DNA from 2 places in the Kitasatospora sp. NPDC093806 genome. Region 2 is predicted to be linked to the other one. Evidence: riboswitches for the same ligand, from Rfam matches in the RefSeq annotation. Region 2 holds a riboswitch; the other holds the start of a gene.

Region 1 (4,680 bases), on a different contig from region 2:
GACCGCTACCTGCCGTTCCTGGCCACCACCAAGGTGCTGATGGGCGCGGTGCGCGCGGGCGTCGGCCGGGAGACCGGGCACGAGGTCATCAAGGAGCACGCGGTCGCCTCCGCGCTCGCGATGCGGGCCGGCGCCCGGGAGAACGAGCTGCTGGACCGGCTCGCCGACGACGAGCGGATCCCGCTGGACCGGGCCGCGCTGGACGCGCTGCTGGCCGACCGGCTCTCCTTCACCGGTGCGGCCGGTGCCCAGGTCGCCGAGGTCGTCCGGCAGATCGAGGCCGTCGCGGCCGCCCACCCCGAGGCCGCCAAGTACGCCCCGGGCGACATCCTCTGACGGATCGTCGGTCGTGACGAGGGCCCCGCTGCCGGGAGGCGGCGGGGCCCTCGTCGTCGTCGGCGGGCGTGGGGCGGGGTGGGTCAGACGGCCGGGTGGCCCGGGTCGAGGGGCGGGGCGTTGGTGCCGCAGGAGTAGCGGGTGTCCGGCTCGGCCACCGGGTGGTCCGCCGGGGCCAGGACGTTGCCCCGGACGGTGGCCAGCGCGGTCAGCCCGCCGGCCGTCAGCAGCCCGGCGCAGATCAGCATCGCGGTCCGGAAGGCGGAGTCGACCGCGTCCGGCACCCGGTAGGCGTCGCCGCTCAGGCCGGCCAGCGCCGGCAGCGCGGCGACCGCGAGCAGGCCGGCCGCCCGGGCGGCGGCGTTGTTGACGCCGCTGGCGATGCCCGCGTGCCGGACCTCCACCGCCGCCAGCACGGTCGCGGTCAGCGGCGCGACCAGCAGCACCATCCCGCTGCCCATCACCGCGACGGCGGGCAGCACGTCCGTCCAGTACGAGGCGCCGGACCCGATCCGCAGCATCAGCAGCACGCCCGCCGCGCAGAGCAGCGGGCCGACGGTGAGCGGCAGCCGCGGCCCGATCCGCTTGCCCAGCCGGCCGGCCCGGGCGGACAGCGCCAGCATGATGACGGTGATCGGCACCAGGGCCAGCCCGGAGACCAGCGGGGAGAAGCCGGAGACGATCTGCAGCTGGACGACGAGCAGGAAGAAGACGCCGCTGAACGCCGCGTAGACGGCGAGCGTGACCAGGTTCACCGCGGTGAACAGCCGGGAGGAGAAGAGGCCGAGCGGCAGCATCGGCTCCGCGGTGCGGCGCTCGACCAGGACGAAGGCGACGCCGAGCGCGAGTCCGGCCGCCCCGGTCAGCCAGACCCCGGGGGAGAGGCCGTCCCCGGCGGCGGTCAGCGCGTAGGTGACCGCACCGAGCGAGAGCGCGGCCAGCACCGCGCCGAGCACGTCGAAGCGGCCGGTCGAGGACTCGTCGCGGCTCTCCGGGACGTGCCGGGCGGCCACCGCCAGCACCAGCGCGGCGAGCGGCACGTTCAGCAGGAAGATCCAGCGCCAGCCGGGCCCGTCCACCAGCCAGCCGCCGAGGAAGGGACCGACCGCCGCCGACACCCCGCCGAGCCCGGACCAGAGGCCGACCGCCGCCGAGCGGTCGTCGGGGTGGAAGACCGCCTGGAGCATCGCCAGCGACCCCGGGGTCAGCAGCGCCCCGCCGATGCCCTGCACGGCGCGCGCGGCGATCAGCACCTCGATGGTGGGCGCGGCGGCGCAGGCCGCCGAGGCGACGGCGAACCAGACCACGCCGAGCAGGAAGACCCGGCGCCGTCCGTACCGGTCGCCGAGTGCTCCGCCGAGCAGGATCAGGCCGGCCAGGGTGAGCAGGTAGGCGTTGAGCGTCCATTGCAGGGCGGCGAGTTGGGCGCCCAGATCGGTGCCGATCCGGGGCAGCGCGACGTTCACGACGGTCCCGTCGAGCATCGCCATGCTGGAGCCGAGCACCGTCGCCAGAAGTACCCGGCGACCCTGCGCGGTGCCCAACCGCAGGGTGCCGGCCTCGGAGGTGTCCACCGCCCGATGGTCCGCCCCCGGGGGCTACGTGACAAGGCTCACCGGGGGTGTGTCGGTGGATGCCTTTCCGTGAGTGATCGTGTGCGTACTGGTGGGGAAATCAGCGGAGGGGAGTGGATCACGTGCGCGCAGTGAATGGATTGTGTACGTACTGTGCATGCCTCTCATGCGGAGCGTCACGGCATTCCGGACTTTGGTCCCTGGTTCGGGAGATCGACATTGCTTCACCCGAACGGATGGGTTTTAGTTCAGCGACCGCCCGGCGTCAGCCCGGGTGGCCACCGGGTGGAACGCCTAGTCCTGCCGCTGCCCGGTGGTACGCAACGAACTCTGTACGGCAGGAGCGGGGGACCCACAGGTAAGTCGCCGGACCGGAATTCGCGGTCCGGCTTGGGGTGAAGCCGCCTTCATGCGGCCGGGCAACTCCAGCCCGAACCCGACAGCTCACCTCGCAGGCGTCGGAGAGGACATTTCCCATGCCCGCACAGGCTCGTCGTATCGCCCTGCCCCGCGCCGCCCGCATCGGCATCGCCACCGCCGTCACCGGCGCCGCGTTCGCCCTCCCGCTGGTCACCACCCTCACCGCCGCCCAGGCCCACGAGGGCCCGGCCGCCGGCCACTCGCAGCAGACCGGCACCTGGACCGGCGCCACCAGCGTCGACGCCGCCCCGGCCGCGACCCCGATCGCCGCCCCGGCCGTCGAGAGCTACAAGGTCATCGGCGGGGACACCCTGTCGAAGATCGCCGACGCGAAGAGCGTCGAGGGTGGCTGGGAGGCCCTGTACGGCTTCAACCGTGCCGTCGTCGGCGCCGACCCGAACCTGATCTACCCGGGTCAGCAGCTCGCGCTCGGCACCGAGGCCGCGAAGCCGGCTGCTCCGGCCGCGCCCGCCGCTCCGGCTGCTCCGGCCGCCCCGGCCGAGAAGCCGCAGGTCTCGCAGGACGCGGCGAAGCCCGCCGCTCCGGCCGCCCCCGCCGCTCCGGCCGAGAAGCCGGCCGCCCCGGCCACCAAGCCGGCCGCGCCCGCCGCGAAGCCCGCCGCCCCGGCCGCCAAGCCGTCGGCCCAGGCCGTCCAGGCCGTCCAGATCGCCAAGCCGGCCACCCCGGCGCCGACCCCGGTCGCCGCCGCCACCGGCTTCGTCGCCCCGCTGGCCAACCCCAAGATGGGCACCGCCTACGGCGTGGCCGGCTCGATGTGGGCCTCCGGTCACCACACCGGTGTCGACTTCGTCGCCTCCACCGGCACCCCGCTGCGCGCCGTCGGCGCCGGCACCGTGGTGAAGGCCGGCAACGGCGGCGCCTACGGCAACGAGGTCGAGATCAAGCTCGCCGACGGCAAGTACGCCGAGTACGCGCACCTGTCCTCGATCGGCGTGTCGGTCGGTCAGACCGTCACCGCCGGCCAGCAGATCGGCCTCTCCGGTGCGACCGGCAACGTGACCGGCCCGCACCTGCACTTCGAGATCCGCACCGGCTCGGAGTACGGCTCGGACGTCGACCCGATCGCCTACCTCCGGGCGCACGGCGTCGCGGTCTGACCTGCGGTTTGACCGTACGGTCGGCTCAACTGCCACCGCTGGGTGCGGGGCGAAGACGACCTCCCGGGATGGTCATGTCGGGTGACCGCTCGACCGGGTGGTGACCGCACCTCCAGTGGATCGACGGGCGCGGGACACGCCCGTCCGGCCGGCCCGGTTCGCGAGACCTCCTCTCGCGAGCCGGGCCGGCCGTTTGTCGTTGTCTGGGGGACCCGGGGTCCGCATTTCGCGGCCGTTTCCGTTCGAACGTGGCCGGTTTCCAACCGAACAGAGCGTCAACTTCCTGGGCTTGATGCCTGACGACCTGTCGGTTGCGGGCGTGATCACCGCGCCCCGATGCTGTCGGGCAGTCAACGCCCGACCGGTCCGGCGGGCGGCACAGTCACGGCAGGCGAAGGGGACCGGATGGCCATCCAGAGCGGGGACGCGGTCGGTGGGGGAGCAGGGAGAGCGGATGCGGTCGATCCGGCTGCGGAGGCCGGAGTCGGCGTCGACCGGCTGAAGGCGAACTCGGTCGGGTTGGTGGGCGTGGTCTTCATGGCGATCGCCACCGCGGCGCCGATCACCGCGATGACCGGCAACCTCCCGATCATCGTCGGCCAGGGCAACGGCGCGGGCGCGCCCGCCGCGTACGTCTTCGCGACCCTGGTGCTCACCGTCTTCTCGGTCGGCTACGTGGCGATGGCCCGTCACATCACCGCGGCGGGCGCGTTCTACGGCTACATCTCGCACGGGCTGGGCCGGGTCGCCGGCATGGCCTCGGGGCTGCTGGCGGTGCTCGCGTACATCGTCTTCGAGGCCTCGATCATCGGCTTCTTCGCGTACTCGCTGCGCGGGCTGGTCGCGGCGCAGCTGGGGCTGGAACTGGCCTGGGGCTGGTACGCGCTGTTCGGGCTGGTGGCGATCGCGCTGATGGCCTGGTTCGACCTGCACCTGACCGCGCGGGTGCTCGGGGTGGCGCTGGTGCTGGAGATCACCGTGCTGAGCGCGGTCTCGCTGGCGGTGCTGTTCACCGGCGGCGGCCCGGACGGGCTCGTCGGCGAGGCGCTCGACCCGCTGAACGCCTTCCGCGGCGTCGGCGGGGCGGGGGCGGCGGCCGCCGGACTCGGGCTGTTCTTCGCCTTCTGGTCCTGGGTCGGCTTCGAGTCGACCGCGATGTACGGCGAGGAGTCCCGGGACCCGAAGCGGGTGGTGCCGCGGGCGACGCTGATCTCGGTGGTCGGGGTCGGGCT
Region 2 (4,680 bases):
CCAGGGAGAACAGGGTCACCGCGAGCACGAAGCCGGCGATCGCCACCGGCAGGCCGGTCAGCGCGTAGCCCAGCTCGCGGTAGAAGTAGGAGGTGAACGGCGCCCGCCAGGCGTACGGCGGGTCCTCGGTACGAAGGGCGCCACCGAGACGGTCCTCGCCGTCGTGGGTGTCGTACGCGTCGTACTCGCTGCGCTGCATGCTGGTGTGGGTGCTCATGGCCGGGTCTCGGTCCCTCGGGTCGGTCGCGGATCGGGGCTCGTCGGGCGGTTCCTGCCGACCCCTGAAGCCTGTCAAAACGCGGTCCGGGCGGACATCCGGCTCCCCGGCGAACCGGAGGTGGGGTTATCCCCCCTCCCCCGGCGGGTCCCCCGGCGACTCCCCCTCCGGGTCGTCGGAGAGCGGGTCGTCGGAGAGCAGCGCGTACTGGTAGGCGTCGTGCCAGCCGTCGGAGCGCCGGAAGTCGTGCCGGACCCGGCCCTCCAGCCGGAAGCCGGCCCTGGTCAGCACCCGGACCGAGGCCGCGTTGTCGACCGCCACCCGGGCCTCCAGCCGGTGCAGCCCGAGCGGGCCGAACGCGAAGTCGCGGAGCAGCCCGACCAGTTCGCCCGCGTACCCGAGCCCCCAGGCGTCGCGGCGCAGCGCGTACCCGAGCGAGGCGGAGCGGTGGCTGGCGAGGCCGAGCGCGACGTTGCCGATCGGGACGGCGCGGGCCGGGTCGTCGGCGTCGGCGAGGCGGGTGACGGCGAGCCGGTAGACCTCGCGGTCGTCCTTCTCCGCCTCCTCCAGGAACTGTTCGACCTGGTCGGCGCAGGTCTCCCGGTCGCGCGGCTCGAACGGGAGGTGGCGGCAGGCCTCCGGGTCGCCGAACACCGCGTGCAGGGCGTCCACGTCCTCGGGGGTGTGGTGGAACTCGCGGATGGCCAGCCGGGGGCCGATGAGTCGGACAGGCACCATGGCTCCCGACCCTACCCGCGACCAGCGGTTACGGTTCGTGGTTATGGAAGACGAAGACCTGCGGCTCGCCCCGCGCACCAAGGCCGCCGATCTGCTCGCCTGGGCGGAGGCGGAGGGCCGCGCGCCGCTCGCCGAGGAGCCGGTGCGGACGGTGCTGGCGCTGCTGGAGCTGGGCGAGGGCAGGATGCACGACGGCTGGCCCGAGCTGACCTCGGCCGCGGTGGAGCACCTGCTGTACGAGCGGCTGCACCTGTACGTCCAGCCCGCGCCGGAGCTGGACCCGCTGGCGTACGGCGCGGCGGTGCGGCTGCTGATCGACCACCAGCGCGCGGCGAAGCGGCTGAACGCCAAGCGGCAGGAGCGGCTGCACGCGGAGGCCGAGTGGCAGGGCGAGCTGGCGGCCGGGCTGCTGCGCCGGGCCGACCTGGTGACCTGGCCCCGGCTGTACGCGCTGCTGCTGCGCGCGGACGGGGTGGACACCGCGGACGGGGCGGCGGTGCGGTCCTGGCTGGAGGGGTTCCGGGGGCTGGCGGAGGAGGAGCGGCTGGCGGCGTTCGCGGCGCTGGAGGCGGACGGCGTGCTGGACCCGGTGGACGACGGGGGCTGGGACGGCGCGGCGCGGACGCTGGCGGTGGGCATGGCCACGGACGGGGCGCGCCGGCTGCTGGAGCACGGGCTGATGCAGCGCAGCTACCGGAACCTGGCCGAGCTGACGGCGCTGGGCCGGCCGATGCCGGAGGAGCTGGCCGGGGACTTCGGGGCGTTCGAGGAGGCGGCGGTCGAGGCGGCGCTGGACCTGTCGGGCGAGTGGACGGTGCCGGGGCTGCCGCGGCTGCTGGTGGAGGAGTTCCCGGAGCTGGCGCCGGAGCCGGGGCAGGCGGAGATCGACGCCTACCTGGCGGGTCTGGAGCCCGCCGCGGACGAGACCTGGGAGCCGGACGCGGCGGACGAGGACTGGCAGCCGGACGCGGAGGACGAGGCCTGGGCGGCGGACACGGAGGACGCGGCGGACGCGGACGACGAGGACCGCCCGCGCGCGGAGTAGTCCGGGAACGACGCGGGGCCCCGGCCGGATCGACGGCCGGGGCCCCGCGCGGTGCCGGGGGGGCGGGGTCAGGGGGTGACGCCGCGCTGCTCGAACCAGGTCTCCGGGTCGACGGGCGCGCCGCCGCCGGGCCGGACCTCGACGTGCAGGTGCGGGCCGGTGACGTTGCCGGTGGCGCCGACCTTGCCGATCTGCTGGCCGGGGACGACCTTGCCGGAGCCCTTGATGATCGAGGAGAGGTGGCAGTACCAGATCTCGGTGCCGTCGGGCAGCGTCTCGACGATCCGGTAGCCGTAGGCGCCGGCCCAGCCGGCCGAGGTGATGGTGCCCTGGCCGACCGCGTAGACGGCGGTGCCGGTGTCGGCGGCGAAGTCCAGGCCGGTGTGCAGGTGGGCCCAGTAGCGGGCGCTCTGGCCGTAGTGCGCGGAGAGGTTGTAGTCCTTCACCGGCAGGGTGATCGCGGCGAGCTTGGCCTTCTCGGCGGCCTCGGCGGCGCGCTTGGCCTGCTCCTGCTGGGCGAGCTGGACGGCGCGCTTGGCCTCGGCCTCCTGGGCGGCCTGGACGCGGGCGTCCTCCTCGGCGGCGGTGCGCTGGCTGTCGGCCTGCTGCTGGATCCGGGCGGCGAGGGCGAGGCCGGGGTCGGCGGCGAGCGCGACCGGGGTCTCGTCGGGCGCCTCGACGGCGGGCGCGGCGGCCGGGGTGGCGGAGGCGAAGCCGGTGGCGCCCAGGGTGGCGGCGACGGCGGTGACGCCGAGCAGCGGAGCGGTGCCGCGGGTCTGACGGGGCATCCGGTGCCGGTTGGCGTCGGCGGCCGGCGGGGCGCTCTCGTCGGCGGGGCCGGTGAACGGGCCGGGGCCGGCGAAGGGCCCGGGGCCGCCGAAAGGGCCGGGCCCGGCGGACGGACCGGGGTGGTCGAGCAGCTGGGTGCCGGCAGAGGAGCCGGACGGGTGTGCCGGGGTGTGCGTCGACGCCACGGAGGCGCGCTCCTTTCCTTCCTTCGCGCCTACCGGGTTAGCTGACGGGTTCGGAGCAGGAAGGTCTCCTACGGCTGGGCCTGGGCCCGGCCGATTCACCCCAAGGAACGTGGTTCCCCGGCTCCCTGGCCTGCCCGGAGGCCGGCCGGCGGGATTAGGCGACGGCGCACGGTGCCGTCTGGGTACGGCGTTGCGGACCGCGCTGCGTTATCAAACGTTAATCCGAGTGGCCCCCGATTCCAAGCCGTTCGTCGTTGACGACGGATGAGGATCGGGCAGTACGGCACTCGATGGGCGATTTGTGAGGTTTGATGACAACTGACACTACCGAACGTGAGAGGACGTCAACGAACGGCCCCCCAACTGAGTACTCCTACTCATGCGAGGCCGGGAGCGCGCGGCCCATCCTGGCGCCATGAGCGCACCGATGCAGTCACGCACCACGGCCGCGTACTACGTCCAGGCCGTCCTGTCCTTCGCCCTCGCCGCCTCCACCCTCGCGATCGGGATCGCCTTCCTCCCGGTGGAGCCCTGGACCCGGGCCTTCCTGGGGATCGGCCTGCTGTACACCGTCACCTCCACGTTCACGCTGGCCAAGGTGGTCCGGGACCGACAGGAGTCCACCGACCTGGTGACCAGGGTCGACCAGGCCCGGCTGGACAAGCTGCTGAGCGAGCACGACCCGTTCAAGGTGGAGGGGGTCTGAGGACGGGAGCGACCCCGGGCCGATCCGAATCGGCATAGGCGATAGCTTGACGGCTAAGGCTATTAGCCTTAGCTTTATGGCTATCGGCACGTCGCCGACGTCCGGACCGAGGAGGCCCCCATGAACGGCACCACCGCCCCCGTCACCCGCTACCTCGACCTCCCCGGCGGCCGGATCGCCTTCGACGACACCGAGCACGGCGCCGGCGCCCCGGTCGTCCTGCTCCCCGGGATGCTCGACAGCCGGGCCGCGTACCGGCACCTGCGCCCGCTGCTCACCGCCGCCGGCCGCCGGGTGATCACCATGGACCTGCGCGGCTTCGGCGAGTCCTCGATCGTCTGGGACGACTACACGCCCGCCGCGATCGCCCGCGACGTCCTCGCCCTGCTCGACCACCTGGGCATCGAGCGGGCCGTGCTGGCCGGCAACTCGTACACCGGCGCCAGCGTGGTCAAGGCCGCCGGGGACGCCCCCGCGCGGGTCGCCGGGATCGTCCTGCTGGACGCCTTCGTCGAGAACGTGCCGCCGACCGCGCTGCAGCGCGTGGTGGTCGGCGCGATGGGCCGGCTGCTGGTGCACTCCCCCGCCTTCTGGGGCCTCTACCAGCGGAAGGCCGCCTACCCGACCACCAAGCCGGCCGACCACGAGGAGTACGTGGCCGGGCTGGTCGCCGCGCTGCGCACCCCGGGCCGGAAGACCGCCACCCGCGGCTACGTCCGCGGGGACTCCTCGCCGGCCGGCTGGACCGCCGCCGTGCGCTGCCCGGCGCTGGTCGTGATGGGCGAGAAGGACCCCGACTTCGCGAAGCCGGAGCTGGTCGCCGACCGGCAGGCCGCCGCGCTGGGGGCGCGCAAGGTGATGATCGAGGGCGCCGGGCACTACCCGATGGCCGACCGCCCGCAGGCCACCGCGGACGCCCTGCTGTCCTTCCTCGCCGAGGCCGAGCGGGCCTGAACCCGGGCCTGAACCCGGGCCCGACCCCGGGCCCGAACGCCATGCC

What was found. A riboswitch is a leader RNA that binds a small molecule or an ion and turns the genes downstream of it on or off. The one in region 2 is predicted to bind cyclic di-AMP.
Region 1: another riboswitch for cyclic di-AMP. It lies ahead of AB0N76_RS27490 (LysM peptidoglycan-binding domain-containing M23 family metallopeptidase); the one in region 2 lies ahead of AB0N76_RS32515 (M23 family metallopeptidase).

Annotation. Positions count from the first base shown of each region.
Region 1 covers NZ_JBFBDO010000072.1:21,343-26,022, forward strand. Annotated here, with positions in the region: gene purB (adenylosuccinate lyase) at 1-336, shown strand, start outside; gene AB0N76_RS27485 (MFS transporter) at 420-1,910, opposite strand; cyclic di-AMP (ydaO/yuaA leader) riboswitch at 2,222-2,383, shown strand; gene AB0N76_RS27490 (LysM peptidoglycan-binding domain-containing M23 family metallopeptidase) at 2,387-3,448, shown strand; gene AB0N76_RS27495 (APC family permease) at 3,986-4,680, shown strand, end outside.
Region 2 covers NZ_JBFBDO010000106.1:4,890-9,569, reverse strand. Annotated here, with positions in the region: gene AB0N76_RS32530 (sensor domain-containing protein) at 1-217, opposite strand, end outside; gene AB0N76_RS32525 (GNAT family protein) at 344-955, opposite strand; gene AB0N76_RS32520 (hypothetical protein) at 999-2,000, shown strand; gene AB0N76_RS32515 (M23 family metallopeptidase) at 2,069-2,974, opposite strand; cyclic di-AMP (ydaO/yuaA leader) riboswitch at 2,987-3,145, opposite strand; gene AB0N76_RS32510 (YiaA/YiaB family inner membrane protein) at 3,390-3,680, shown strand; gene AB0N76_RS32505 (alpha/beta hydrolase) at 3,801-4,634, shown strand.